One region of the Actinoplanes sp. NBRC 101535 genome, then DNA from elsewhere that is predicted to be linked to it. Evidence: predicted binding sites of a transcription regulator. Region 1 holds the regulator's gene; each other region holds the start of a gene.
The links. The regulator HrcA, encoded in region 1, represses chaperone genes, less so after heat shock. The targets are predictions, from matches to a motif close to GGTTNGCACNCTCNNNNNGAGNGTGCNAACC.
Positions count from the first base shown of each region.

Region 2: the regulator HrcA is predicted to act here: its motif matches at 4,627-4,657, upstream of groL (chaperonin GroEL).
Region 3: the regulator HrcA is predicted to act here: its motif matches at 4,809-4,839, upstream of groES (co-chaperone GroES).

Region 1 is NZ_BSSY01000003.1:54,636-64,107, forward strand. It holds gene lepA (translation elongation factor 4) at 1-619, shown strand, start outside; gene QSK32_RS09255 (GlsB/YeaQ/YmgE family stress response membrane protein) at 713-994, shown strand; gene QSK32_RS09260 (PAS domain S-box protein) at 1,099-2,742, opposite strand; gene QSK32_RS09265 (hypothetical protein) at 2,815-3,684, opposite strand; gene QSK32_RS09270 (enoyl-CoA hydratase-related protein) at 3,776-4,540, opposite strand; gene hemW (radical SAM family heme chaperone HemW) at 4,568-5,767, shown strand; gene hrcA (heat-inducible transcriptional repressor HrcA) at 5,865-6,887, shown strand; gene dnaJ (molecular chaperone DnaJ) at 6,922-8,055, shown strand; gene QSK32_RS09290 (SDR family NAD(P)-dependent oxidoreductase) at 8,280-9,107, opposite strand; gene QSK32_RS09295 (TIGR03620 family F420-dependent LLM class oxidoreductase) at 9,152-9,472, opposite strand, start outside.
Region 2 is NZ_BSSY01000026.1:35,367-44,838, forward strand. It holds gene QSK32_RS41570 (beta strand repeat-containing protein) at 1-949, shown strand, start outside; gene groL (chaperonin GroEL) at 2,811-4,433, opposite strand; gene QSK32_RS41580 (GNAT family N-acetyltransferase) at 4,853-5,356, shown strand; gene QSK32_RS41585 (hypothetical protein) at 5,374-5,814, shown strand; gene thrC (threonine synthase) at 5,990-7,270, opposite strand; SAM riboswitch class I at 7,282-7,418, opposite strand; gene QSK32_RS41595 (GNAT family N-acetyltransferase) at 7,774-8,676, opposite strand; gene QSK32_RS41600 (ABC transporter permease) at 8,719-9,472, opposite strand, start outside.
Region 3 is NZ_BSSY01000002.1:258,035-267,506, reverse strand. It holds gene QSK32_RS06280 (sugar ABC transporter permease) at 1-725, opposite strand, end outside; gene QSK32_RS06275 (ATP-binding cassette domain-containing protein) at 722-1,525, opposite strand; gene QSK32_RS06270 (sugar ABC transporter substrate-binding protein) at 1,690-2,793, opposite strand; gene ybaK (Cys-tRNA(Pro) deacylase) at 3,043-3,525, opposite strand; gene QSK32_RS06260 (class I SAM-dependent methyltransferase) at 3,556-4,746, opposite strand; gene groES (co-chaperone GroES) at 4,969-5,277, shown strand; gene groL (chaperonin GroEL) at 5,350-6,981, shown strand; gene QSK32_RS06245 (ABC transporter ATP-binding protein) at 6,990-8,768, opposite strand; gene QSK32_RS06240 (ABC transporter transmembrane domain-containing protein) at 8,765-9,472, opposite strand, start outside.

The DNA of each region.
Region 1 (9,472 bases):
GCCGGTCGTGCGGGCCACCGTCCTGGTGCCGAACGAGTACGTCGGTGCCGTCATGGAGCTGTGCCAGAGTCGTCGCGGCAACCTGCTCGGCATGGAGTACCTGTCCGCCGAACGGGTGGAACTGCGGTACACCCTTCCGCTCGCCGAAATCATCTTCGACTTCTTCGACCAGCTGAAGAGCAAGACCAAGGGGTACGCCTCGCTGGACTACGAGCCCTCCGGCGAGCAGGCGGCCGAACTGGTCAAGGTGGACATCCTGCTGCACGGTGAGCCGGTCGACGCGTTCAGTGCCATCGTGCACAAGGACAAGGCCTACTCGTACGGCACGACGATCGCCGCCAAGCTGCAGAAACTCATCCCGCGGCAGCAGTTCGAGGTGCCCATCCAGGCGGCCATCGGCAGCCGGGTCATCGCTCGCGAGACGATCCGTGCGATCCGTAAGGACGTGCTCGCCAAGTGCTACGGCGGTGACATCAGCCGTAAGCGCAAGCTGCTCGAGAAGCAGAAGGAAGGCAAGAAGCGGATGAAGATGGTGGGCCGTGTGGAGGTGCCTCAGGAGGCCTTCATCGCCGCACTTTCCACCTCGGACACCGCCGACAAGGGGCCTGCCAAAAAATGAGCAAGAAATAGGGCGGTTTGAGTTCTGGGAGGGTCGGGAACTCAGGGGGCCGACGGACGCAACAACATGCTCCACCCCCCGAGGAGGAACCTCATGGAATTCACTCTCACCGGCATCATCGTGGCCCTCATCGTCGGCCTGATCATCGGTGCGCTCGGCCGGCTCGTGGTGCCCGGCCGACAGAACATCCCGATCTGGCTGACCATGGTGGTCGGTGTGGTTGCCGCGCTGCTGGGCACCGTGCTCGCCCGGGCCTTCGGTGTCGCTGACACCGCCGGCTTCGACTGGATCGAGTTCTTCTTCCAGGTCGTGTTCGCCGCGATCGGTGTCGCTCTGGTCGCCGGTGTCGGCAGCCGTCGGCACCTGACCCGCTGAGGCGGGGTGCCGCAGTAACAACTGAAACCTGAGAAACGCCGGTCCTTCGGGGCCGGCGTTTTTCAGTGTTCCGGTCGATAAGAGATCGTTTATAGAAGATCAGATCAATAGCGGAACTTGTGCTGGGCACTCCGCCTGTTCACCCGTCCGGGCATGTCGTCGTGCTGTTCCGGATGGGGGAGGCGTTCCACCGGATCGTGGCGGTCGGTGATGTCCTTCAGGGTGACCACCAGTCCCTGGACGAGGCGGTCCTCCCGCAGATCCCGATAGGTGATCTCGATCAGTGCCTGGGTCTGGTCCACCCGTTGCAGCGCACAGTGGATGGTGCCGTCGCCGGTGGCGCGCATCTCCCGCTGGACCCGCCGGCGGTCGTCCGGGTGGATCAGGTCGTCCAGCGCGGTCAGCGGCGGCAGTTCGTCGAGGCCGATCAGCTGTCGCAGGGCCGGGCTGGCGTACCGGATGCGGCGGTCCGAGTCGACGACCGCCATGATCTCGGCGGTGTTGCGGATCACGGCGCGCAGGTAGAGGTCGCTGTCGCGGCGGCCGACCGCCTCGACCAGGGTGATCCGGTCCAGGGCGAGGGCGGCCTGACCGGCCAGCACCTCCAGCGCGTCGCGTCCGGCGGTCAGGGCGTCCCGGCTGCCGGTGATCACCAGGGCGCCGCCGCTGGGCCGGGCCACGGCGAGGGGCTCGAGGCGCAGTGGACAGATCAGGGTCCGCTCGTCCGGGTCGGCGGTGGTGGCCAGCCAGCTGCGGGAGTCGGCTCCCGCCGGGGCGGGCGGCAGGTTCTCCCCGGCCAGCCGGCCGTCGTCGGTGGCGAGCACCACACGGCGTACCGCGTGCGGCGGCAGCAGGCGGGTCACGGCCGCGCGGACCGCGGCGTCCACGGCGGGCAGGTCGGCCGCGGCGACCAGGTCGGTGGTGGCCGTCCGCAGACCGCGTTCGCGGCTGAGGGCCTGGCTGTGCTGGTGCACCGCGTCGGCCAGCCGGGTGACGGTGAGCAGCAGGGTGATCGCTCCGGAGACGGCGAGGACCAGCCCGTTCTCCACCGAGACCGTGCCGGTGAGCGCCTCGGCGAGCAGCACCGCCGGCGGCGTCGCGACCGACAGCGCGAGCAGGGCGATGTGACGCAGACGCCACGGGCCGGGTTCGGGCGATCGGGGCTCGGTGAGCCGGGTCATCGACGGGTGCAGGCCGGCCGCTCCCCACGCGAGGTAGAACAGGACGTATCCGGCCTCGGCGGGGCGGTCCGGCCACAGCGGATAGGTGATGTCCGCGGCGAGCAGGCCGAAACCGCCGGTGAGCAGCAGGTAGGCCGCGGCGTTGCGCCGGTCCTCGGCGACGAGACGGCCGATGACGCCGATGAGCAGCAGGTCACCGATCACGTCGTAGGAGGACACCGCGCCGAACTCGTCGGCCGCACTGATCCCGTAGACCCAGACGACCAGCAGGGTCGCGCAGGAGAAGGCGAGCAGGTCGATCAGCCGGGACCGGTCGGCGAGCATCGTGCCGACCCGGGTGAACTGCAGCAGACTGATCGTGATCAGGGCGTAGTTCAGCAGGTATCCGACGTCGGCGAGCCCGGTCAGATGCAGGTCGTAGGCCACGTCGCCGACGGCGAGCGCGACCAGCGACGCGGCCACCAGCAGCCAGGGTGTGGGCCGGACCGGCCGGTGCCACCGGATGCCCGCCAGGACGGCGATCGCGCTGCCCACACCCAGCAGGATCCACTCGACGGCCCTCAACACGTCCTACTTAGTACCAGGATGGTTGCGCACTGTCCATGTGGATGTATACGCAGCGCAATCACCATCCTCGGGTCAGTTGTAGACCTCGGCCACCACCTGTGCGGCGTCGGCACTGCTGCCGTCGGTCAGCGGCTGCCACTTGCCCTCCGGGGCGTGCCACTGCAAGTTGCCGAAACGTACCCGTTCGAGTCCGGTCGCCGAGGCGTGCGAGACCAGCCAGTGCGCGTACCGCCAGCCGATGCTCTCGTCGGCGACGGCCACGGTCAACCCCGCGGAGCCGGTCGCTTCTTCAGCTTTGCCGGCCAGCTTCTTGCCCCAGTCCAGTTTGAGGGTCTCCAACAGGTTGGTGGCCGCCGCGGCGCCGCGCAGCACGGGCGTCCCGGTGAAACGGCACTCCACCGCCTGGGTGGCCCGGCCGGTCAGCGCGGCGGCGAGCACCCGGGACTTGTCGGCCCACTTCTCGTAGGCCTCCGGGTAGGCGGACCGCTGCACCGTCTGCGCGGCGTCGGTGATCCGCATCTCCTCCCAGCCCTCGACCTTCTTGAGCGCCGTGTAGAACCTGCCCGCCGAGTACCGCGGGTCGGAGATCTCCTCCACGGTGCCCCAGCCCTGGCTGGGACGCTGCTGGAACAGGCCGACCGAGTCCCGGTCGCCGTCCTCCAGGTTCTCCAGCTTGGATTCCTGGAACGCGGTGGCCAGGGCGATCACGATGGCCTGCTCGGGCATGTTGCGGCGCACCCCGACCGCGGCGATCGTCGCGGCGTTGGCCATCTGCACCGCGTCGAGGGCCACCTCGCCGTCGGCGCGGACCGTGCACGCGGGGCCTATCTGCGGCAGTTTGAGGTTGCTCGCCATGGTGTTCACCAGCACGACGACACCGAGGACACCGGCGAGGGCGACCACGGCGAGGACGCCCACCAACGGTTTCGTGCGCACCCTCACCTCCTGAGTTCCTGAACTTTCGGACCGCCAAGCCTAGACAACGAGCGCTCGGCGCCCGGCGTGACTGGAGCGGCAGCACCCGCTCCAGTGATCACGGTATCCAGTCCGGATCGCGTTTCTGGCGGGCGGCGGCGACGCCCTCCCGGCCCTCGGCGGACTGGAAGTATCCGGCCGAGCGGTGCGCGAGATCGGCCAGTTCGGCGCGGATGCCGTCGTTACGCGTACGCCGCAGCAGTTGTTTGGTGCCGGCGAGCGCGAGCGGACCGCCCCGGATGAGCGACGCGCAGAAGCCCGCCACGGTCGTGTCCAGTTCCTGCGCCTCGACGGCGGTGGTGACCAGCCCGATCTCGGCGGCCCGTGTCCCGTCGAAGACGTCGCCGGTCAGGTAGAGCTCGGCGGCGGCCCGGGGCGCGAGCCGCGGCAGGACCGTCGCGCTGATCACCGCGGGGATCACCCCGAGTCGCACCTCGGTGAAGGCGAAGGTGGCGGCCCGGTCGCAGACCGCGATGTCGGCCGCCCCGATCAGCCCGAGCGCGCCGGCACGGGCCGGGCCGGCGATCCGGGCGACGACCGGTTTGGGGTACTCCCAGAGCACGGCCAGGACGTCGGCGAGTATCTCGGCGGGGAGCCGGTCGCCGGGTCGCGCCGCGGCGGTCTCCTTGAGGTCGACGCCGGAGCTGAACACCGGGCCGGTGTGCGAGAGGACGACGACCCGGGCGGACTGGTCGCCGACCGTCCGGCCCAGGGTGTCGAGGAGTTGCTTGAGCAGGGTGGTGGACAGGGCGTTGCGGTTGGCCGGGCTGTCCAGGGTCAGAGTGGTCACTCCGGCGGCGGTGGCGGTACGGACCAGATCCATGCCGGGAACCTTAACTACGCTTGACCGATGGCCGGCGCACTCCCTGACGGCGAACCCGTCCCCACTGACGGTTCGCTCCCCGACGAAGCAACCCAGCACGTGGGCAAGAACGGCTTCGCCGTGTATGTCCATGTCCCGTTCTGCGCCAGCCGGTGCGGTTACTGCGACTTCAACACCTACACGGCGAGTGAGCTGGGCGGAGGGGCGAGTCGCGACGAGTACGCGGACACCGTCCTCCGCGAGTTGTCCCTGGCGTCCCGGGTGATCGCACCCGGCCGGGTGGACACGGTCTTCGTCGGTGGCGGCACCCCGACGCTGCTCAGCGCGAGTGATCTCGGCCGGATCCTGGAGGGCATCGACCGGACGTGGGGCCTGGCGCCGGACGCCGAGGTGACCACCGAGGCGAATCCGGAATCCGTCGATCTGAAGTATTTGTCGGAACTTCGGAAAAGTGGCTTCACCCGGATCTCCCTCGGCATGCAGTCCTCCGCCGAGAACGTGCTCCGCCTCCTCGACCGCCGGCACACCGCCGGGCGCGCCCCGCAGGCCGCCCTGGAGGCGCGCGAGGCCGGGTTCGAGCACGTCAACCTGGATCTGATCTACGGAACCCCGGGCGAGACCGCCGCCGACTTCGACCGCTCGCTGCAGACCGTGATCGATGCCGGGGTGGACCATGTGTCCGCCTATGCCCTGATCGTCGAGGACGGCACCCGGATGGCGGCCCGGATGCGCCGCGGTGAGATGCCCTATCCCTCGGACGATGTCGCCGCCGACCGCTACCTGGCCGCTGACGAGGCACTGACCGCGGCCGGTTTCGACTGGTACGAGGTCTCCAATTGGGCGAAAAAAGACGGTAACTGTCGTCATAACGAGCTTTACTGGACGAACGCCGACTGGTGGGGGTTGGGTCCCGGCGCGCACAGCCATGTCGGCGGCGTCCGCTGGTGGAACGTCAAGCATCCGACGGCGTACGCGCAGCGCCTTCACCGGAACGAGACCCCGGCGCAGGCGCGGGAACTGCTCACCGACGATGACCGCCATATGGAGGACGTGATGCTGCGGGTCCGCCTCCGCGAGGGCATCGAGCTGAGCCGGGTGGACCGGGACGCCGCCGCGAAAGCGCTGGCCGACGGCCTTCTGGACCCCGGTGCCTACGCCGCCGGGCGACTCGTCCTGACTCTCCGCGGACGGCTGCTGGCCGATGCGGTGATCCGTGACGTCCTGTGATCGGTGGAGGATCCGTACTTTCGATCATCGCGCCGACGCCCGCCGGGACGTAGACTGGCACTCTGTCCACTGGAGTGCTAGCAAGGGGAGGAGCCGGATGAGTCTGGATGACCGCAAGCTCGCCGTGCTCCGGGCGATCGTCCAGGACTACGTCGAGACCCGGGAGCCGGTCGGCAGCAAAGCCCTCGTCGAGCGCCACCAGCTGGGCGTCTCCCCGGCCACCGTGCGCAACGACATGGCCGCGCTGGAGGAGGAGGGCTATCTCCGCCAGCCGCACACCAGCGCCGGCCGGGTGCCCACCGACGCCGGTTACCGGCTCTTCGTGGACCGGTTGACCAGGATAAAGCCGCTCAGTCCGGCCGAGCGCCGGGCGATCGAGCGCTTCATGGTCGGCGTCGTGGACCTCGACGATGTGGTGCATCGCACGGTCCGGCTGCTGGCCCAGCTCACCCGCCAGGTCGCCGTCGTGCAATATCCCAGCCTCTCCCGCTCCGCCGTCCGCCACCTCGAGCTGGTGCCGATCTCCACGACCCGGCTCATGCTGGTCATGATCACCGACACCGGCCGGGTGGAGCAGCGACTGGTGGAGATGCCCGGCCCGGTTCCGGAGACCGACGTGTGGGAGCTGCGCCGCCGGGTCAACGAGAAACTCGCCGGTCAGCGGCTCGCCGACACACCACCGTTGGTGCAGACCCTGGTGGACGAGTGTGACACCGAGCGGCGTGCGACGATGGCCTGTCTGGCTTCGGTGCTGCTCGAGACGCTCGTCGAGCGCAGTGAGGAGCGCCTCGCCCTCGCGGGTACGGCAAACTTGACACGCGGGGGTGTGCTGGACTTCCAGGGCACGTTGCGCCCCGTCCTCGAGGCTCTCGAGGAGGAGGTCATCCTGCTCAAGCTGATCGGCGACCTGGAGCCCAGCACCACCCGGGTCCGGATCGGCGACGAGAACGAGATCGACAACCTGCGGTCCGCCTCGGTGGTCAGCAGCGGTTACGGACCGGGTGCGACGATCGTTGGGGGGCTCGGAGTGCTGGGCCCCACTCGCATGGACTATCCCGGGACCATCGCTACTGTTCGAGCCGTGGCACGGTACGTTGGCGACCTGTTGGCACAGAATTGACGGATTCGCGCAGACATTGAGGACTCCAAACCCCGTGGCCAAGGACTACTACGGAATTCTCGGCGTCAGCCGGGAAGCCACCGACGACGAGATCAAGCGCGCCTACCGCAAACTGGCTCGGCAGTACCACCCCGACGTCAACCCCGACCCCGAGGCTGCCGAGAAGTTCAAGGACATCAACGCCGCCTACGAGGTCCTCTCCGACGACCAGAAGCGGCAGATCGTCGACCTGGGTGGTGACCCGCTCGCGCCCGGCGGCGGCGCGCCCGGCCCCGGGGGCGCCGGACCGTTCGTCGGTTTCCAGGACATCATGGACGCGTTCTTCGGCACCGCCGCCGGTGGTGGCTCCCGGGGACCGCGCCCCCGCACCCGGCCCGGCGCCGACGCGATCCTGCGTCTCGAGCTCGACCTGGTCGAGACCGCCTTCGGCGTCGAGGCGCCGATCACCGTCGACACCGCGGTGCTCTGCACCCAGTGTTCCGGCGCCGGCACCGCCCCCGGCACGCACCTCGCCACCTGTGAGGTCTGCGCCGGCCGTGGCGAGGTCCAGTCGGTGCAGCGCACCTTCCTCGGACAGGTGGTGTCGTCGCGCCCCTGCCAGAACTGCCAGGGTCACGGCACCACGATCCCCAACCCGTGCCCGACGTGCGCCGGTGACGGCCGGATAAGGACACGCCGCTCGCTCACCGTCAAGATCCCGGCGGGTGTCGAGGACGGCATGCGGATCCGCCTGGCCCAGCAGGGCGAGGTCGGCCCCGGCGGTGGCACCGCCGGCGACCTCTACGTCGAGATCCACGAGCGCCCGCACGACGTCTACTCCCGCAAGGGCGATGATCTCCACTGCCGGGTGACGCTGCCGATGACGGCCGCCGCCCTCGGCACCCGGATGACCATCAAGACCCTCGACGGCGAGGAGAACATCGAGGTCAAACCGGGCACGCAGCCCGGCAGCACCCTGCGCATCCGCGGCAAGGGCGTCCCGCACCTGCGCGGTCAGGGCCGCGGTGAGCTCTACGTGCACCTCGACGTCAAGACGCCGACCAAGCTCACCGCCGATCAGGAACGCATGCTGCGGGACTTCGCCAAGACCCGCGGCGAGGACATCGCCGAGCTGAGCAAGCAGGGCGGATTCTTCAGCCGGATGCGCGACGCCTTCAACGGGCACTGATCAAAATCGTAAGACCGATGTCGTAGCGGGGTGGTGGGTGCCGACCGTCGCTCCCGCCGAGGGCCTCGGAGAGCTTCACTGGCCGCTGGCGCGTCCAGAGCGTGAAGCCCTCCGAGGCGACCTGCGTGAGTGGTTGCGCCCCTCTGGTACGCCTGAACTCCCCGCGGCCGCCGCCGATGTGGGAGTTCAGGCGTTCTGTGGCCGGTATGACAGCCTCGGGTGGGTCAGATCTGGCTGGCGCCGCCGTCGACGTACAACTCGGCGCCGGTCATGAAGCTGCTCCGGTCGGAGGCGAGGAAGACCACCGCGTCGGCGATCTCCTCCGGGCGGCCGAGGCGGTTCATCGGGACACCGGCGGCCAACTGCTTGAGCAGCTGCTCGGCGGCGGCCGGGTCGGGGGCCAGGCCGCTGAGCCCGGGCGTCTCGATCGGGCCGGGGGCGATGCTGTTGACGCGTACCCGGCGGCCGGCCAGTTCGGCGGCCCAGCTGCGGGTGAAGGAGCGCAGAGCCGCCTTGCTCGCGGCGTAGACGCTGAACGCCGCAGCACCCTTCACGTCGATGTTGGAGCTGGTGACGATCACCGAGGCGCCCGGGTTGAGCAGGGGAAGCGCCTTCTGAACGGTGAAGAGCGTCCCGCCCACGTTCGTGTGGAACGTGTCGGCGAAATGCTCCCAGGTGATGTCCTCGAGGGCGGCGAACCCGCCCCCGCCGGCGTTGGCGAACATGATGTCGAGTCCGGTCCCGCGGTCGCGGACGGCGTCCATCACCCGGTCGAGATCGCCGTGGTCGGCGACGTCCGCCCGGATGCCGGTGACGTGCCCTCCGGCAGCGACGGCGGTCGAGGCCCGCCCGGCCGGTGCGAGTGCCGGGTCCCGAGCGACCAGGGCCGCCGTCTCCTGCTCGATCGCGGCGACCGCGGCATCGAGCGCGTCCTGACGCCGGCCGGTGACGAATACGTGGGCACCCTCCGCGGCGAGTGCCCGGGCCGCGGCGAGTCCGATGCCCGAGGTGCCGCCGGTGACGAGCGCGGTCCGGTTGTCGAGTCGTCCCATGATGTCTCTCCTTGATGAACAGGTCGGGCGAAGTGGCGAACAGGTCAGGCGAAGTGGCGGTTGAGGAAGGCCAGCTCGCGCCAGGCGGCGAGGGGCAGGCCCGGAGTGGCCGGATCGGTGAGGACGTGCACGGCCACGTGGTCGGCGCCCGCGTCCCGGTGTTCCTGGACGCGCCGGGTCAGGTCCTCGGCGGTGCCGTGGGCGACCAGCGCGTCGATCAGGCGGTCGCTGCCGCCGGGGACGAGGTCGTCGTCGCCGAATCCGAGGCGCCGCAGGTTGGCGCGGTAGGTCGGGAATCCGAGGAACATCCCGATGCCGGCGCGGGCCGTCGCGCGCGCCCGCCGCGGGTCGGTGTCCAGCACCAC
Region 2 (9,472 bases), on a different contig from region 1:
CATCGACGTCCTCGAGAACGACGTCGACCCGAGCGGCTCCCTCACCCTGACCGAGGTCGGCACACCGACCAAGGGCAACGCCGTCCAGGACGACCAGAAGGTCACCTACACCCCGCCGACCGGCTTCACCGGCGTGGCCACCTTCGAATACACCGCCGGCGACGCGAACAACAACGAGGTCACCGCCACCGTGACCGTGACCGTGAACAAGCCGCCCGCCGCACCCGACAAGACGGTCCGCGCCAAACCGGGCACCGCCCTGACGATCACCATGCCGACCGTCGACAAGAACGGCAAGAAGATCACCCCCACCTCGATCGGCGAACCGGACAACGGCACCGCGGTCCTGAACGCGGACGGCACGGTCACGTACACGCCGAACGAAGGTTTCCGGGGCACCGACTCCTTCACTTACGAGGCGGTGGACGACGAAGGCAACGTGACACAGGGGACGATCACCGTGACGGTGGCCGGCACCAACCAGCCACCGGTGGCGACCGACAACACCCTGACCGTCACCGCCGGATACGCGATAGTTTTCAACCCGGCGGTCGACGACACCGACCCTGACGGCGACGACATCACGATCACCAGCGTCGGCAAGGCCGAACACGGCACCGCGGTCCTCACGACGGCCGGGCTGGTGGCCTACAAGCCCAAGGACAGCTTCGCGAGCGGGACGGACTCGTTCGCGTACACGATCAGCGACGGCCAGGGCGGCACCGACTCCGCCGAGGTGACGATCGAGGTGACCGCGGCCGACAGCCTGGCCACGACCGGCCAGAACATCGCCACGATGGTCACGACGGGCACCGTGGTCCTGTTGTTCGGCGGCATCCTGTACACGATCGGCGTACGCGGTCCGGCCCTCCTGCCGGAAGGCATCCGCGAGGTCTTCCTCGGCACCGGTCCGGGCCGACACCGTAATGGGGGCCGCCACCGTCGCTGACCTCCCACTCCCATAGCCCACTCGCAGGGGCGGACCACCAGGTCCGCCCCTGCTTCCTATCCGAGGCCCGCCCCGTGCCCGTCCCGTGCCCGTCCCGGCCCCGCTCGTTGCCTGTCCCGGCCCCACTCACTGCGCGTCCCGGCCCCGCTCGTTGCCTGTCCCGGCCCCAATCACTGCGCCTCCCGGCCCCGCTCGCTGCCTGCCCTGCCCCCTCTCGCTGTCCGCCCTGTCCCGCTCGTGGCCTGTTCCGGCCTCGCTCGCACTGCCCGCCCCGGCCCCACTCACTGCCCGCCCCGGCCCCGCTCGCTGCCCGCCCGCCAAGCAGCACAGAACGAAGAACGCACCTGATCACGACGGTCCCGGACAGCATGCGCACCCAATCACGACGGTCCTAGGCGGCAGCCGCACCCAATCACGACGAGTCAGGCGGCAGGAGCACCCGATCGCGATAAGCAAGGACGGCAGACGCACCCGATCACAGCGAGTCGAGGCGACAACCGCACCCGATCATGGGTCTGGGTGCGTCGACTGCCCCAAAACGGCAGGTACCCGCACCCGATGATTGATCCGGTGCGCTGACCACCCGCAATAGCCGACGGCACCGCCGGACGAAACCAACCCGCCAAACCCGACCCTGGCGGCCGAGCCGAGCCGGGCTGGGCCGAGCAGCCGGGCCGAGCAGCCGGGCCGAGCAGCCGGGCCGAGCAGCCGGGCCGAGCGAATGCTGGATGAACCCTCAGACGTAGGACTTTCCCTGCGGTAACGTCCCGATCTGAGTGGCCCGGTTCGGGTGGGCGAGGGCTGACGTGCCTGACCTCACGCTCTACCCCATGACTCGAAGAATGCCGCAGCTCGGTTTTCCGGCCGTGCTCCAGGGCTGTTCTCCGGCGGGCACCCTTATTGCTCGTGTGTGAACCGTGGCTGACGGCTCGACCAGCTGAACCGTCAGCCACGGCTCTACGGGAGGCACAGCTCAACCACCAGTAACGGCGGGAACAATCCGACCGCCGCCTGCCGGCGTCAGACGACCGCAGACGACGGCTCGCGGTCGCCAGCCGTACGCCACGGTTGCCATCGGCTTACGGATGAACCATGGACGACGGCCCGGGACGCCCGGCCGTGTCCCATGGCTGCTCTCGGCTCACGAATGGACCGTGGACGACGGCCCGGGGTGCCCAGCCGCACTTCATGGCTGCCTTCGACCCACAGATGGACCGTGGACCACGGCCCGGGATGCCCAGCCGCACTTCATGGCTGCCTTCGACCCACAGATGAACCATGGACGACGGCCCGGGACGCCCAGCCGCACTTCATGGCTGCCTTCGACCCACGGAAAGACCGTGGACCACGGCTCGGCTGGCTAAGCCGTCGCTACGGCTCTCCAAGAGGAAAAACTCAATCGCCAGGAACGGAAGTACCGGCCCGGCCGTCATCTGCGGCTCCTGGTCGGTTCGGCTCCGCCTACGGCTGATTACCAGCTCGACCGTCGTCTGGCCCGGTCGACCGTCGTCGAACAAGGCCAGCCGTCGTGAACAGGGCCGGCCGTCGTGAACAAGGCCGGCCGTCGTGAACAGGGTCAGCTGTCATGAACAGGGCCAGCCGTCGGTTGGTTCGGTCAACCGTCATGCACGGCGGGATCGGCCGTCTCGCCCGCGGCGTGTAGGCGATGCGCGAAAGACGACGACACGGAAAGCACGACATCCCGAGCGGCTCGGAAAGGCACAACACAGCCAGCGGCAACGGCAACGGGATAAGCGCGGGTGACGGCGTGGCAGAACGACCGCGAGCGCAGGAACGGGGCGAAACAGGAAGCGGGCCGCTCGAAAGAGCGGCCCGCCTCCGTCATGCCTTACGACTGGACTCAGAAGTCCATGTCACCGCCGCCCGGGGCGCCGGCCGGGGCCGGGTTCTTCTCGGGCTTGTCGGCCACGACGGCCTCGGTGGTGAGGAACAGCGCGGCGATCGACGCGGCGTTCTGCAGCGCCGAGCGGGTGACCTTGGCCGGGTCGATGATGCCCGCGGCCAGGAGGTCGACGTACTCGCCGTTCGCGGCGTTCAGGCCCCAACCCGCTTCGAGGTTGCGCACCTTCTCCACCACGACGCCGCCTTCGAGGCCGGCGTTCACGGCGATCTGACGCAGCGGGGCGTCGAGCGCGACCTTGACGATGTTGGCACCGGTGGCCTCGTCGCCGGACAGGTCCAGCTTGTCGAACGCGGTCTTGCCGGCCTGGACCAGCGCCACGCCACCGCCGGGGACGATGCCCTCCTCGACGGCCGCCTTCGCGTTGCGAACGGCGTCCTCGATGCGGTGCTTGCGCTCCTTGAGCTCGACCTCGGTGGCCGCGCCGACCTTGATGACCGCAACGCCGCCGGCCAGCTTGGCCAGACGCTCCTGCAGCTTCTCACGGTCGTAGTCGGAGTCCGAGCGCTCGATCTCGGCGCGGATCTGGTTGACCCGGCCCTGGATCTGCTCGGCGTTGCCGGCACCGTCGACGATGGTGGTCTCGTCCTTGGTGATGACGACCTTGCGGGCGGAGCCCAGCAGGGTCAGGTCGGCGGCGTCGAGCTTGAGGCCGACCTCTTCGCTGATGACGGCGCCACCGGTCAGGATGGCGATGTCCTCCAGCATGGCCTTGCGGCGGTCACCGAAGCCCGGGGCCTTGACGGCGACGGACTTGAAGGTGCCACGGACCTTGTTGACCACCAGGGTCGCCAGGGCCTCGCCCTCGACGTCCTCGGCGATGATGATCAGCGGCTTGCCCGACTGCATGACCTTCTCGAGGACGGGCAGCAGGTCCTTGACCGCGGAGATCTTGCTGTTGGCGATCAGGATGTAGGGGTCGTCGAAGACGGCCTCCATACGCTCCGCGTCGGTCATGAAGTACGCCGAGACGAAGCCCTTGTCGAAGCGCATGCCCTCGGTGAGCTCGAGCTCGAGACCGAAGGTGTTGCTCTCCTCGACGGTGATGACGCCTTCCTTGCCGACCTTGTCCATGGCCTCGGCGATGATCTCGCCGACCGTGGAGTCACCGGCGGAGATGGAGGCGGTGGAGGCGATCTGCTCCTTGGTCTCCACGTCCTTCGCCAGCTGCGACAGGCCCTCGGAGACGCTCGCCACGGCGGCCTCGATGCCCCGCTTCAGGGCCATCGGGTTGGCGCCGGCGGCGACGTTGCGCAGGCCCTCACGGACCAGCGCCTGCGCCAGGACGGTCGCGGTCGTCGTGCCGTCACCGGCCACGTCGTCGGTCTTCTTGGCGACCTCCTTGACCAGCTCGGCGCCGATCTTCTCGAAGGTGTCCTCGAGCTCGATCTCCTTGGCGATGGACACACCATCGTTGGTGATCGTGGGGGCGCCCCACTTCTTCTCGAGGACGACGTTGCGGCCCTTGGGGCCGAGCGTCACCTTGACGGCGTCGGCAAGCTGGTTCATGCCGCGCTCGAGGCCCCGACGAGCCTCCTCGTCGAATGCGATGATCTTGGCCATACGGCGTTGTCCTCCCGGACATCCCGCGGCAGCCGGACCTGTTCGGCCCCGCTCTCCGCATGTTGAGGAACGTCTGTGGACGTCACCACCTGGCGATGTGACGTCCTCAGGCCGAGCCGGAAAGCCCGCGACGACCGGTTTCGTGCCGAAGCGCCGATGGCAACGCCCCGGACGGAACCCCACCGTCCCGACCTGCTGGCACTCACGTGGCGCGAGTGCCAATCACTTGTTTAGCACTCCCCCAGGCCGAGTGCAAGGAAGCCCATCTTCCCGCGAAACTCGCGAGCCGTGTTCGGTTTCCCTGCAAAGATCTTGAACGCCCAGCTCAGGCGTGCGACGCCCTCCGAACAGGGGCGGGAAAAGTTCGGTTTACGTCAACCTGGTTGCCGCCCGGCACTGGGAGCGGTAGTGAGTACGGTATGGACAACTGGACGGTTCGGCGGGTCACCCCGGAGGACGCGGGACGGATGCGAGCCCTGCGCCTGGAGATGCTCGCGGACAGTCCGCTCGCGTTCCTGGAGACGCTCGCCCAGGCCGCGGCCCGGCCGCACGAGAGTTACCGGCAGCGGATCGTGCAGGCGGCCTTCGGATCGGGGACGGCACAGTTCATCGCCGACCCGGGCGGCCCGCTGATCGGGCACGCCGGCGGCACCACCCTGGCCGACGAGCCGGGCTGCACGGTGGTCTTCGCGGTCTACCTCACCCCGGCCTACCGGGGTGGCAAGGTGCTGGCGCAGATGGTCGACGCGGTGGCCGACTGGTCGGTGGCGTCCGGGCGTGACGAGCTGATGCTCGAGGTGGTGGTCGGCAACGACCGGGCCGTCCGGGCGTACGAGAAACTGGGTTTCGCCGACACCGGTGTCCGCCTGCCGCACCCGACCGTCCCGGAGCTCACCGAGCTACAAATGCGCCGTAAAGCATGAAAAATCGCCTCAGAAGCGTGGTCAACACCTTGAACGGCACCACCGCCGCCGGCCTACTGATCGCCGTCGCCGCCGGTTCACGGATCCGAAGGGCCCCGGACGGCATCCTGATCGCCGAGAACTACCGCTTCCGGACGCCCGCGGCATCCTGCTTCACGGTCGGCTCAGTGATCATCACGAGGCACAGCGCCGAGTGGCTGCTGGACGACAGACGATCCGCCCTGCTGGCCCACGAGACCCACCACACGGCCCAGTACGCGATCCTGGGCCCACTGTTCTGGCCGGCCTATTGGCTGGCCTGCGGGTATTCGATCTGCGTCACGCCGTCGTTCGGCGCCCGGAACGTCTTCGAGAAGCGGGCCGGCCTGCGCGAGGGCGGTTATCCCGAGGATCTGCCGCTGCGCACATGGCTGAAGTTTGGTCGGGAGGACGGACGCACAGCACCTCCTGGCACGTAGCCATTGGGTCAGCACTGGGTCGTTGGGTCCCTCGAGATTGTCGCCAAGCTCAGGTGAGGGGCCTCGTACGGCGTCGCGTCCTCCCGCGCATGCATCTTGCACGTTTTTCTAGACGCCCCGCAAGTCCTCGAAGGAGGGAATCTTCAACAACCGGCAGGACACCGATTACGGACAGCTATCCCAGCAGTCCGGCCTCGCGGGCGCCGCGCAGCGACGGCTTGATGGTGTGGGTGGGTCCAACCTGGCCGGCCACCGCGTCGAGCGTCTTCAGGCCCTCGCCGGTGTTGTAGACCACCGTCTCCTTCGACGGGTCCAGCCTGCCGCTCGCCACCAGCTTCTTGAGCACCGCCACCGTGGTGCCGCCGGCGGTCTCGGCGAACACGCCGGTCGTCTCGGCCAGCAGCCGGATGCCGTCGCGGATCTCGTCGTCGTTCGCGTAGTCCATCCAGCCGCCGGTGCGCTTGACGGCTTCGATCGCGTACGGGCCGGCCGCCGGGTCGCCGATGTTGAGCGACTTGGCGATGCCGGTCGGCTTCACTGGGGTGATCACATCGGTGTCGGCGTGCAGGGCGACGGCGATCGGGTTACAGCCCTCGGACTGCGCACCGAACACGGTCCAGCCGCCCTCGGGCGCCGTGGCCAGTCCGATCTCGACCAGCTCGCTGAACGCCTTGTCCACCTTGGTGAGCAGTTCACCGGACGCCATCGGGATGACGACCTGGGCCGGGATGCGCCAGCCCAGCTGCTCGGCGACCTCGTACCCCAGGGTCTTGGAGCCCTCGGCGTAGAACGGACGGACGTTCACGTTCACGAACGCGGTGTCCTCGAACTCGTCGGTCTCCACGAGCTCACTGCAGAGCCGGTTGACGTCGTCGTAGGAACCTTCGATCGCGACCAGCTCACCCCCGTACACCGCGGTGGTGATGATCTTGCCCTGCTCCAGGTCGGAGGGGATGAAGACGATGCTCGGCACCCCGGCCCGGGCCGCGTGGGCGGCGACCGAGTTGGCCAGATTGCCCGTCGAGGCGCACGAGAACCGCTTGAAGCCCAGCTCCTTGGCGGCGGTCAGCGCCACCGACACGACCCGGTCCTTGAACGAGTGCGTCGGGTTCTGCGAGTCGTCCTTCACCCACAGCGGCGCGCTCAGACCGATCGCCTCGGCCAGCGCGGGCGCGGCGACCAGCGGGGTCAGACCGGGGTCGAGCGTCACCCGGGTGTCCGGGTTCTGCCCGGCCGGAAGCAGCCCGGCGTAGCGCCAGATGTTCTGCGGACCCGCCTCGATCTGGGCCCGGGTCACCCGCGCGAGCGCCGCCTCGTCATAGGCGACCTCGAGCGGGCCGAAACATTCGTAACAAGCGTGCTGCGCGGCGAGCGGGTATTCGGCACCACACGCGCGGCAGATCAGCCCACGGGCCGGAGATTCGGTGGAGACAGGTGCACTGACGGCAGACGTCATCGAGGCCTTCCCTCTCATCTTTCCCCGCGGCGACCTGCCGAAACGGGGACGGAATTAGCACCTGCCGCGCGCGGCCTCGTCATCGAGACATGCACGGTGGTTGCCGGGGCTTCGTCGGGCCGTATCCCTCTGCCCCTCTGGATGAGGTATTCAGTTGTTACCGCCACCTTACGACGCCCTCTCGGGATCCTCGAAGATGATTCCCGAGGTGTGAGCGAGTTATCGACGGTCAGCGCCAAAATACGAGCAAAACACTTCAAAAGCTTAAGAACCATGTCGTAGCGGGGTGGTGGGTACAGACCGTCGCTCCCGCCGAGGGCCCGGCGACTCCCGCTGGCCGCTACGCGTCCAACCCGCGAGAGCCACCGGGCGGCCTGCGTGAGTGGTGACGCCCGAAAAACCCAGACACGTTCCGTGGTAAGGGCACGAAGCCCATCCGCATGGTGACCTCAGCCGCACTCAGCGCCGCACATCACCACGCGGATGCCGGGCAGGAACCTTGACTAGAGGGTGATCACGCCGGAGAACTGGCGGGCGATCGGCCGGTAGCCGAGACGGGCGTTGACGGCGAGCATGGCGACGTTGGACTCGTCATTGGCGGTGTAGGCGACCGTCACCCCGTGTTCGGCCGCCCGCAGCAGAGCCGCCGTCTTCGCCGCCAGAGCCACGCCACGCCCCCGGAACGCGGGAACGGTGGCGGTCATGTCGGACCAGGCGCGGTGACCGTCCCGCAGGATCAGGGAGTACCCGATCGGGTCGTCCCCGGCCATCGCAACCGTGCTCGCGGACCGATCCAGATCAGGGTTGTCCCAGACGTCCTGCCGCCACGAGTCGAACGGGATCGGAGCCGTGGGCGTGTCACCGGGTTCGTCGGCGGTGGCCAGCCGGTCGGCCGCATACAGATCGTGGGCGGAGATGTCGATCAGCGGAACGAGCCGGATCCCCACGGGCGGCACCGGCGGGGAGACGAGGGGGCTCAGGTCGAGGGCGGAGTAGCGCACCTCGCGGGTCGGCTCCAAGCCGCGGCGGCGGGCGAAGTCGAGCGCCTCCGGGGTGGTCAGCGCGGCCGTGCGGCGGATGCCGATCGAACGCAGATGATCGGTGACCGCGGTGAACAGGGCGCCGCCGATGCCCCGGCACCGATACGACGGGTGCACCTGGAGTTGGAGGATCTGGCCGAAGTCCGGTTCGGCGGAGCCCAGATTGCGCAGGCCGGCCACCCAGCCGACCACCTCGCCGGCACGGACCGCCACGAAACAACCCCACTGCTCGGCCGTCGGCGGTGCGGTGATGGTGTGCCTGGTGGCGTGCTCACCGCGTACCAGATAAGGGTGGATCTCGGCTCGGAGAGCGACCACCCCGGCGGCGTCACCGGACCGCGCGGCCCGGATCTCGAAGTTCGGCATCGCGCTCGATCTTCGAAGTCCCGGACCGCGGGGTCAACGCATTTACGAGGTGACGTCCTTGCGGGTGAAGCGGTAGAACGCCACCGACCAGAAGATCGTCGCGTAGACGACCGCGGAGATCGCCCCCTTGGCCAGGTCCTCGGTCTGGATCGGGGTGGAGAGCAGCCCCATCCAGGCGTCGTTGTAGTGCGACGGCAGCGCGTTGCGGATCGTCCCGAGCGCCTCGATCTGGTCCAGGATGCTGGACAGGATCCAGAGCAGCACCGCGCCGCCGACCGCGCCCAGCGCCGCGTCGGTCAGCACCGACAGCAGGAACGCCAGGCCCGCGACGACCAGCAGGGTGACCGCGAAGTACGCCAGGATGCCCAGCAGCCGCAGCACACCCTCACCCGGTGGGATCTCCGCCGCGATGCTGCTGCCCAGCGGACCCCAGCCGTAGCGGATCGTGCCGAGCAGCATCCCGGTTCCGGCCAGCAGGAAGAGCGCCACCAGGGAGTATCCGGCGGCCACGATCAGCTTGACGCCGAGCAGCCGTGCCCGCGGCACCGGAATCGCCAGCAGGTATCGCAGGCTGCCCCAGGAGGCCTCGCTGGCGACCGTGTCGCCGAAGCACAACGCCACGACCACGACCAGCAGGAAGCTCGACGAGACGGCCAGGCAGAACAGGGTGAAGTTCAGTCCGCCGGAGGTGGCCAGGTCGGCCAGGCTGCTGAACGCGCCCCCGCCGCCACCGCCGTCGTCGTCGCGCCGGTCGGTGTCGAACTCGAAGGCCAGCAGGATGATCACCGGCAGCAGC
Region 3 (9,472 bases), on a different contig from region 1:
GTGCCGGCGACCAGCAGCAGGCCGAGCGCCACGATGCGGGTCGCGACGATGCCGAACGGCTCGGTGACCAGGTTGCGGGACGCCCGTGCCCGGTAGCGGTTGAGCTGTGCCAGGGCGAATCCGGCGACGCCGACGAGGGTGACCACCCAGCTCCAGGTCACCGACAGGTTCGACTTGTTGAGCGAGTTGACGAACTCGTCGGTGATCGAGATGTTCTTGCCGCCCTCGAGCAGGGTCAGCAGGATGCCCTGGAAGCCGAGGAAGGCGGCCAGGGTCACCACGAACGACGGGATCCCGAGCTTGGTCACCAGCAGACCGAGCACGAGACCGATGACCACACCGGTGAGCATGGCCGCCGGGATCGCCACCGACCAGGGAAGTCCCTCGTTGGTGAGCAGGATGGCCAGGACCGCGCCGCACACGCCGCTGGCGAAGCCGGCGGAGAGGTCGATCTCGCCGAGCAGCAGCACGAACACCAGGCCCATGGCGATGAAGACCACCTGGGCGCTCTGGTTGAACAGGTTGGCGAAGTTCAGCGCGGACAGGAACGTGTCGCTGCGGGCCACGCTGAAGATCAGCGTGAGGACGAGCAGGCCGAGGACGGCCGGCAGGGCGCCGAGGTCACCACCGCGGACCCGCGCCCAGTAATCGCGGACGTGGCTGGCGACCGTGGGTTTGACCGCCTGGATGCCGCCGGCCGTGGTCGTGGTGGTCGTCGTGGTCATGGCGCCTCTCCCGGCGTGATGTCGATGAACTCGGCCGGCTTCTCGGCCGGCAGGCCGAGGTCGCCGCTGCGTCCCGCGGTGATCAGTTCGACGATCTGGGAGTGGGTCACGTCCGCGGCCTTCACCTCGGCGGCCATCCGGCCGAGGTAGAGCGCCGCGATCCGGTCGGAGACCGCGAAGACGTCGTTCATGTTGTGCGAGATCAGCACGACGCCGAGGCCGTTGTCGGCGAGCCGCCGGACCAGTTCGAGGACCTGGGCGGTCTGCGCCACGCCGAGGGCGGCGGTCGGCTCGTCGAGGATGACGACCCGGCTGTTCCAGAGGACCGCCTTGGCGATGGCGACGGTCTGCCGCTGGCCGCCGGAGAGGCTGGCGACGAGCTGCCGCAGGGATTTGACGGTGCGGACCGAGAGGCTGCGCAGGGTCTCCCCGGCCATCTCCTCCATGGTGGCCTCGTCCAGGACCAGGCCGGACTTCTTCTCCCGGCCGAGGAACATGTTCTGGACAATGTCCAGGTTGTCGCAGAGCGCGAGGTCCTGGTAGACGACCTCGATGCCGAGCGCCGAGGCGTCCCGCGGGCTGTGGATCGCGACCTCGTCACCGTCGAAGGTGACCGTGCCGGCGTCGATGGTGTAGATACCGCTGATGCATTTGACCAACGTGGACTTTCCGGCGCCGTTGTCGCCGACCAGGGCGGTGACCTCACCCGGGTAGACGTTCAGTCCGACGTCGTGCAGGACCTGGACGGGACCGAAGCTCTTGTCGATCCCGCGCAGTTCCAGAAGGGGTGTCGCGGTCACTGATGGTTCTCCTTCGTCCGGTGACCGTGGTGCCCGGCTCCGCCACCTCGTCGTGGCTCCGCCGACAGCGGGAGGGGTGACACAGAGCGACTCCGGCGCCGCCCACGGGATCCGTGGACGGCGCCGTCGCGAGTCGCTGTCGCAGGCTGGTCGTCAGCCTTGGGTCAGCTGATGCCGGCCTCGGTGCACGCCGCCGCGAAGTCCGCGGTGCAGAGCTCCTCCTTGGTGACGAAGCCGTCGGCGATGACGTCCTTGACGTTCGCCTTGGTGATCGACTTCGGGGTCAGGAGCACGGACTTGACGTCCTTCTTGGACTCCGGGTCGGTCACGCTGCTGGTGGCGGTGGTGGGCGCCTCGCCCTTGGCCAGCGCGATCGCCAGTTCGGCGGCGGCGTCGGCCTCGTCCTTGATCGCCTTGTAGACGGTCATGCACTGGTCGCCGACCAGGACGTTCTGCAGGCCCTGCACCGTGGCGTCCTGACCGGTCACCGGGACCTGGCCGTTCAGCTTGTTCTTCTTCAGCACCTGGATGGCCGCGTTGCCGAGGCCGTCGTTCGCCGCCAGGACACCCTTGATGTCCTTGTTGGTGGTCAGGTTCTGCTCGAACAGGGTGCCGCCCTGGGCGTTGTCCCAGTCCGGAACGTCGGTGTCCGGGCCCTTGAGGTACTCGCCCGAGTCGAACTTCGGCTTGAGCACCGAGTCGTAGCCCTGCTTGAACAGCGAGGCGTTGTTGTCGGTCGGCGACCCGTTCAGGTACGTCACGACCGGCTTGACGGCCTTCTTCTCGGTGAGGCAGTCGATCAGGCCCTGGCCCTGCAGTTCGCCGACCTTGACGTTGTCGAAGGACACGTAGAAGTCGGCGCCGCCGTTGAGGGTCAGACGGTCGTAGTCGATGGTCGCGATGCCCGCGGCCTTGGCCTTGTCCAGGACGGCCTTACCGGTGCCGGAGTCCAGGTTGACGGTCACCAGGACCTTGACGCCGCTGGAGATCATGCCGTCCGCGAGGGTCTGGAACTGGGTCTTGTCGCCCTGCGCGTTCTGGATGTCGGCCTCGACGCCGGCCGCCTTGAAGGCGTCGGTCAGGTATTTCACGTCGGCGGTAGCCCACCGCGCGGAGCTCTTGGTATCGGGCAGGATCACGCCGACCTTGCCGACGGCCGAGCCGCCCTCGGCGCCGCCTTCGTCACTGTCGCTGTTGCTGCCGCAAGCGGCCGTGCTTCCGGTGGCCAGCAGGCCGACCGCGGCAAGGGCGAACAGTCCCTTACGCATTCCTTGTGTCCTTTCGGGGGGTAAATCCGGAGCCTTATTTCGGATTTGTCAGGGTGCGTGCTGCCTGGGAACGCCGCCGCCCTGGTGACGCCGATGGATCAGGAACCGGTTTGTTGTGCCCGGCAACGTATTCCCGTAGTGGCCTGGAACACAAGGCACAACGAGCGTCGATCCCGTACTCAGGGATAACAATCCGGCAACACGGCTGTGCGGTGATCCCGAAGGACAGTCCCGAGATAACGGGACAAGTCAGGATCGGATGGGCGCCACCGTCGCGTCGGACAGCCGGATCAGATCGGCCGGAGCGAGGGACACCTGCAGGCCACGGCGGCCGGCGGAGACGTACATCAGGTCGAGGCCGGTCGCCGAGTCGTCGATCACGGTGGGCAGGCGCCGGCGCTGGCCGAGCGGGCTGATCCCACCCCGGACATAGCCGCTGCTGCGCTCGGCGGCGGCCCGGTCGGCGAGCACGGCACGCTTGCCGCCGGCCGCGTGAGCGAGCGCCTTCAGGTCGAGGTCGCCGGTCACCGGCACCACACCGACCACGAGGCCGCCGTCCACCTCGGCGACGAGCGTCTTGAACACCCGGCCCGGCTCGATCCCGAGCGCCTCGGCGACCAGGGCGCCGTAGTTCGGCGCGTCCGGCGAGACGTCGTACGGGTGCAGGGTGTGCTCCACCCGCTCCTTGATCAGCAGGACGGTGGCCGGGGTGCCCGCCGCTTTCTTGGCCATGCGGGCACGCTACTCCCCTGGTGACCGCCGTTACGCCGCGGAGGTCAACAACACCACTGGCGCGCCGTTCATCCTGGTCAGCACCACTCCGGCCGGATTCGGACCGGACAGCTTCAGATCCTTGCGCAGCTGCTCGGGCACCAGCGCCGAGCCCCGCTTGCGGATCTCCAGCCGGCCGACGCCCCGCTCGCGCAACAGGGCCCGCAGACGCTTGAGCGAGAACGGCAGCACGTCGGTGACGGTCAGCCGGCGCGCGTACGGGGTGTCCACCGGCTCGTCGGTGTAGACATACGCGATCTCCGGGTCGGCCAGCCGACCGCCGACCGTCGCGGCGAACTCGGCCACCAGATGCGAGCGGACCACCGCCGGATCCGGGTCGTACAGGTAGCCGCCCACCGCGCCCACCGGCGCCGCCTCGACGCCGGTGCCGGTCAGCTCGCGGACCTCGCCGGACGCGCCGATCAGCGTCGCCCGCCGGGGCGCCGCGGCCAGCGGGCCGCACCAGAACGCGGCCTCGACCAGGTCGCCGCCGACGCTCACCCACTCGCCCTCGGCGCCCGGCGGCAGCAGATCGTGGTCGATGCCGGGCGCGAGCTTCAACGTGGTCAGCGGGACCCGGCCGGGCAGGCCTGCGATGAAGTCCCAGGACGGCGAGTACGACTTCGGATTGAACACCCGCCCCCGGCCGGTCTGTCGGCGGGCCGGGTCGGCGAAGACCGCGTCGTAGCGCTCGACCTCGACCGTGGTGGCGTCGGCGCACTCGACGGTGATCAGCTCGGCGAGACCGGCCGCCTCGGCGTTGGCCGCCGCGATCGCCGCGGTCAACGGGTCGGCCTCCACGGCGTACACCCGGATGCCGCGCCGGGCCGCGGCCAGCGCGTCGGAGCCCAGCCCGCATCCCAGATCCACCAGGGACCGCACCCCGGCATCCGCGAGGCGCGCCGCCCGCCGGTCCGCCACCACCGACCGCGTCGCCTGCTCCCATCCGGCCCGAGTGAAGAACATCCGGGCGGCGTCCGGGCCGAACTTGCATGCCGCGCGCCCGCGCAAACTAGCCTGGGTCAGAGCGGCCGCGGCCAGATCCGCGGGGATGCCCCGCGACCGCATGGCCGAGGCCGCCACGAGTGGGTCGGCACCGGCCAGTTCGTCGGCCGTGGCCAGGGCTTTCTCTCCGTCGGGAGAACGCAGCACGCGCAGCAGCTCAGGGGTCACACCAGGCATTCTCCCTGGCGTGACGTGTTGGCACTCTGGTTGACGGAGTGCTAGATCCGGAATAGTCTCCCCGTTAGCACTCTCAACATGAGGGTGCCAGCCGCACGGCCCGTCCGTGCGGTTAGGCACCAGGCGGACCGGCACCCGCGACGACGGCCCCGCCCGGTGGCATGAGGCATCTGACCGGCCTGACTCAAGGTCGGCGAAACCTGTACCCAGGAGGGTATGCCCGTGACTACCGCGACCAAGGTTGCGATCAAGCCGCTCGAAGACCGCATCGTGGTTCAGGCGAACGAGGCTGAGACCACCACGGCGTCCGGCATCGTGATCCCCGACACCGCCAAGGAGAAGCCGCAGGAGGGCACCGTCCTCGCTGTCGGCCCCGGCCGGATCGACGACAAGGGCAACCGCGTCCCGCTCGATGTCAAGGTCGGCGACGTGGTCCTCTACTCGAAGTACGGCGGCACCGAGGTCAAGTACGCCGGCGAGGAGTACCTGGTGCTCTCCGCCCGCGACGTCCTCGCGGTCATCGAGAAGTAAGACCTAACTGATTGCGCTCGCGCCCTGTTCCGATAACTCGGGGCAGGGCGCTGGTGCGTGAAGGGACCATAAATGGCGAAGATCCTCAGCTTCTCCGACGACGCCCGGCACCTGCTGGAGCACGGCGTCAACACGCTCGCCGACACGGTCAAGGTCACCCTCGGGCCGCGCGGTCGCAACGTCGTCCTGGACAAGAAGTTCGGTGCGCCCACGATCACCAACGACGGCGTCACCATCGCCAAGGAGATCGAGCTCACCGACCCCTACGAGAACCTCGGCGCGCAGCTGGTCAAGGAGGTGGCGACCAAGACCAACGACGTCGCCGGCGACGGGACCACCACCGCCACCGTGCTCGCGCAGGCGCTGGTCCGCGAGGGCCTGCGCAACGTGACCGCGGGTGCCAACCCGATCGGCCTCAAGCGGGGCATGGACCAGGCCAGCGAGGTCGTGTCCAAGGCTCTGCTGGCGAAGGCCGTCGAGGTCTCCGACCACAAGGCGATCGCCAACGTGGCCACCATCTCGGCCCAGGACGCCACCATCGGCGAGCTGATCGCCGACGCGATGGACCGGGTCGGCCGCGACGGTGTCATCACCGTCGAGGAGGGCTCGGCGCTGCACACCGAGCTCGACGTCACCGAGGGTCTGCAGTTCGACAAGGGCTTCATCTCGCCGAACTTCGTGACCGACGCCGAGTCGCAGGAGGCGGTGCTGGAGGACGCGTACATCCTCCTCACCACCCAGAAGATCTCCAGCATCGAGGAGCTGCTCCCGCTGCTGGAGAAGGTCCTGCAGACCGGCAAGCCGCTGCTCATCGTGGCGGAGGACGTCGAGGGCCAGGCCCTGTCCACCCTCGTGGTGAACGCGCTGCGCAAGACCGTCAAGGTCGCCGCGGTGAAGGCGCCCGGCTTCGGTGACCGCCGCAAGGCGATCCTGCAGGACCTGGCGATCGCGACCGGTGGCGAGCTGATCGCCCCCGAGCTCGGTTACAAGCTCGACCAGGTCGGCCTCGAGCAGCTGGGCAGCGCCCGGCGCATCGTCGTCGACAAGGAGAACACCACGATCGTCGACGGTGGCGGCCAGTCCGCCGAGGTCGCCGACCGGGTCTCGCAGATCCGCAAGGAGATCGAGGCGTCCGACTCCGACTGGGACCGCGAGAAGCTCCAGGAGCGCCTCGCGAAGCTCGGCGGCGGTATCGCGGTGATCAAGGTCGGCGCCGCGACCGAGGTCGAGATGAAGGAGCGCAAGCACCGCATCGAGGACGCCATCGCCGCGACGAAGGCCGCGGTCGAGGAGGGCACCGTCCCCGGCGGCGGCGCCGCTCTCGCCCAGGTCGCCAAGGAACTCGAGGGTGGCCTCGGCCTGACCGGCGAAGAGGCCCTCGGTGTCGCCATCGTCCGCAAGGCGCTGGTGGAGCCGCTGCGCTGGATCGCGCAGAACGCCGGCCACGACGGCTACGTCGTGGTGGGCAAGGTCAACGAGCTGGGCTGGGGCCACGGCCTCAACGCCGCCACCGACGAGTACGTCGACCTGGCCGCGTCCGGCATCATCGACCCGGTGAAGGTGACCCGTAACGCGGTCTCCAACGCCGTCTCGATCGCCGGCCTGCTGCTCACCACGGAGAGCCTCGTGGTGGAGAAGCCCGTCGAGGCCGCTCCGGCCCCGGCCGGCGGCCACAGCCACGGCGGTCACGGCCACAGCCACTGATCGTCCGCTCACGGAAAGGGCGCGTCCTGCGGGGCGCGCTCTTTTTGGTCCTCACCCTGCCAGGAGTGCCACAGCGCCGCGTAGGCGCCGTTCTTGGCCACCAGCTCGTCGTGCGAACCCAGTTCCACGATCCGGCCGTCCTCGACCACCGCGACCCGGTCCGCGTCGTGCGCCGAGAACAACCGGTGGGCGATCGCCACCACGGTCCGGCCGCGGACCACCGCCGCCAGCGACCGTTCCAGGTCCCGGGCCGACCGCGGATCCAGCAGCACCGTCGCCTCGTCCAGCACCAGCGTGTGCGGATCGGCCAGGATCAGCCGGGCCAGGGCGACCTGCTGCGCCTGCGCCGGGGTGAGCAGCCGGCCACCGGCGCCGACCGGCGTGTCCAGCCCGGCCGGCCAGCCGTCCACCCAGTCCAGCGCGTGCACCGCGGCCAGGGCGGCGCGGATCTCCGGGTCGGGGGCGGCGGGGCGTACCATCGCGACGTTCTCGCGCAGCGTGCCGGCGAAGACGTGATGCTCCTGGCTGACCAGCGCCACGTGGGCGCGGAGCCGGTCCGGCGACAGCTCACCGAGCGGGACCCCGCCGACCGTGATACTGCCGGACGTGGGCCGGTGCAGGCCCGCAAGCAGGCAGCCCAGGGTGGACTTGCCTGCGCCGGAGAGGCCGACAACCGCGATCCGCTCGCCCGGTTCCAGGGTCAGATCGATGCCGTGCAGCACCTCGCGGCCCGCGACGTAACCGAACCGGACGTCGCGCAACTCGATCCGGTCGTTCTCCGGTTCCCGCGCCGGTGTCCGCCCGGCCGGCGGATCGGCCGCCACCCCCAGCAGACGGGCCAGCGAGGCCGCGCCCACCTGCAGTTCGTCGAGCCAGTTGAGCAGCCGGTCGAGCGGGTCGATCAGCTGCTGGACGTAGAGCACCGCGGCCGCGGTCTGCCCCAGGGTCACCGCGCCCCGCAGATACAGCCAGCCACCGGCCAACAGTGTGATCACCAGCGGGAGCACGTAGCTCACCTCGAGCACCGGCCACCAGACGGTCCGCAGGTGCAGCGTGTACCGCTCGGCGATCCAGGACCGCCGCAGGTCGGCGTCGGTACGCCCGGCCCGCTGCCCCTGCCGCCCGAGGGCCTCCACCGTCCGGGCCCCCTCGACGGTCTCGCTGAGCCCGTCGGTCACCTCCGAGTACGCCGCGTTCTGCCGCAGGTACCCCCTCGGCGCCCGGCGCAGGTACCACCGGGTTCCGGCCACCGTCAGCGGCACCCCGACCAGCAGCGGCGCCGCCAGCAACGGGTCGAGCACCAGCAGCGCCACCACGATCAGCACCGTGGTGATCAGCGCGATCATCGTCTCCGGCACCGCGAACCGCACGCACTTCGACAGCGCGTCCACGTCCCGGGTGGTCCGGGTCAGCAGGTCACCGGTGCCGGCCGCCTCGACCGTGCCCAGCGGCAACGACAGCACCCGGGCGATGAACCGTTCCCGCAGCCGGGCCAGCACCCGTTCGCCGAGCCGGGCCGACGCCACGTGCGCGAACCGGATCAGCACCGCCTGCACCAGCACGAACCCGGCGATGGCCAGTGCCAGCCGGTCCAGTTCGGCGATCCGCGCACCGTCCTGGATGCCCTGCACCAGTTCGCCGAGGAGCCGGGGACCGGCCAGCCCGGTGCAGGCGGCGAGCAGGTGCAGCCCGACGGCGGCCTGGAACATCCGGGCATGACCGCGGTAGAGGTCGCGGGCGTACCGGCGTACCTGGGCGGTGCCGGCCACCGGGAGCGGTCGGTTCACGGCAGGTCCCCGCGCGACACCATGGCGGCGTAGCGGGGCTCCGCGACGAGCAGGTCGTGATGGGTACCGGACGCGACCACCCGGCCCTGCTCCAGGTAGAACACGTGGTCGGTACGGTTCAGCACCAGCGGACTGGACGTGCAGATCACCGTGGTCCGCCCGGCCCTCGCCGCCCGCAGCCGCTCGGCGATCAGTTCCTCGGTGTGCGGATCGACCGCGTTCGTCGGCTCGACCAGGATCATGATCTCCGGGTCGGCGAGCAGCGCCCGGGCCAGCCGCAGGCGCTGCTGCTGGCCGCCGGAGAAGGACCGGCCCCGTTCGGCGACCCGGGTCTGCACCCCGGCCGGCAGCGCCTCGACGATCTCGGTGGCCGCCGCGGCCTCCAGCGCCTCCGGGAGGGCACCGTCACCGGCCGGGTCCAGATCGGACCGCAGCCGGCCGGAGAAGAGCCGCGCCTCGTTCTCCACCACCAGGATCCGACGGCGGACCTCGGACAACGCGGCGGCGGCGAGCGGCAGGCCGTCCAGGGTGGCGCCGTCGGCGTACCGGCCCAGCCGGTCGGCGACCCGGGCCGCGTCCACCGGGTCGGCCGCGGCTATCGCGGTGAGCCGGCCCGCGGCGATCACCACCCGCGACTCCGGGTCGGCCAGTTCGCCCCGGGGCAGCGGCACCGGGGCCGCCGGATCGGGCAGGTCCGTCCGCAC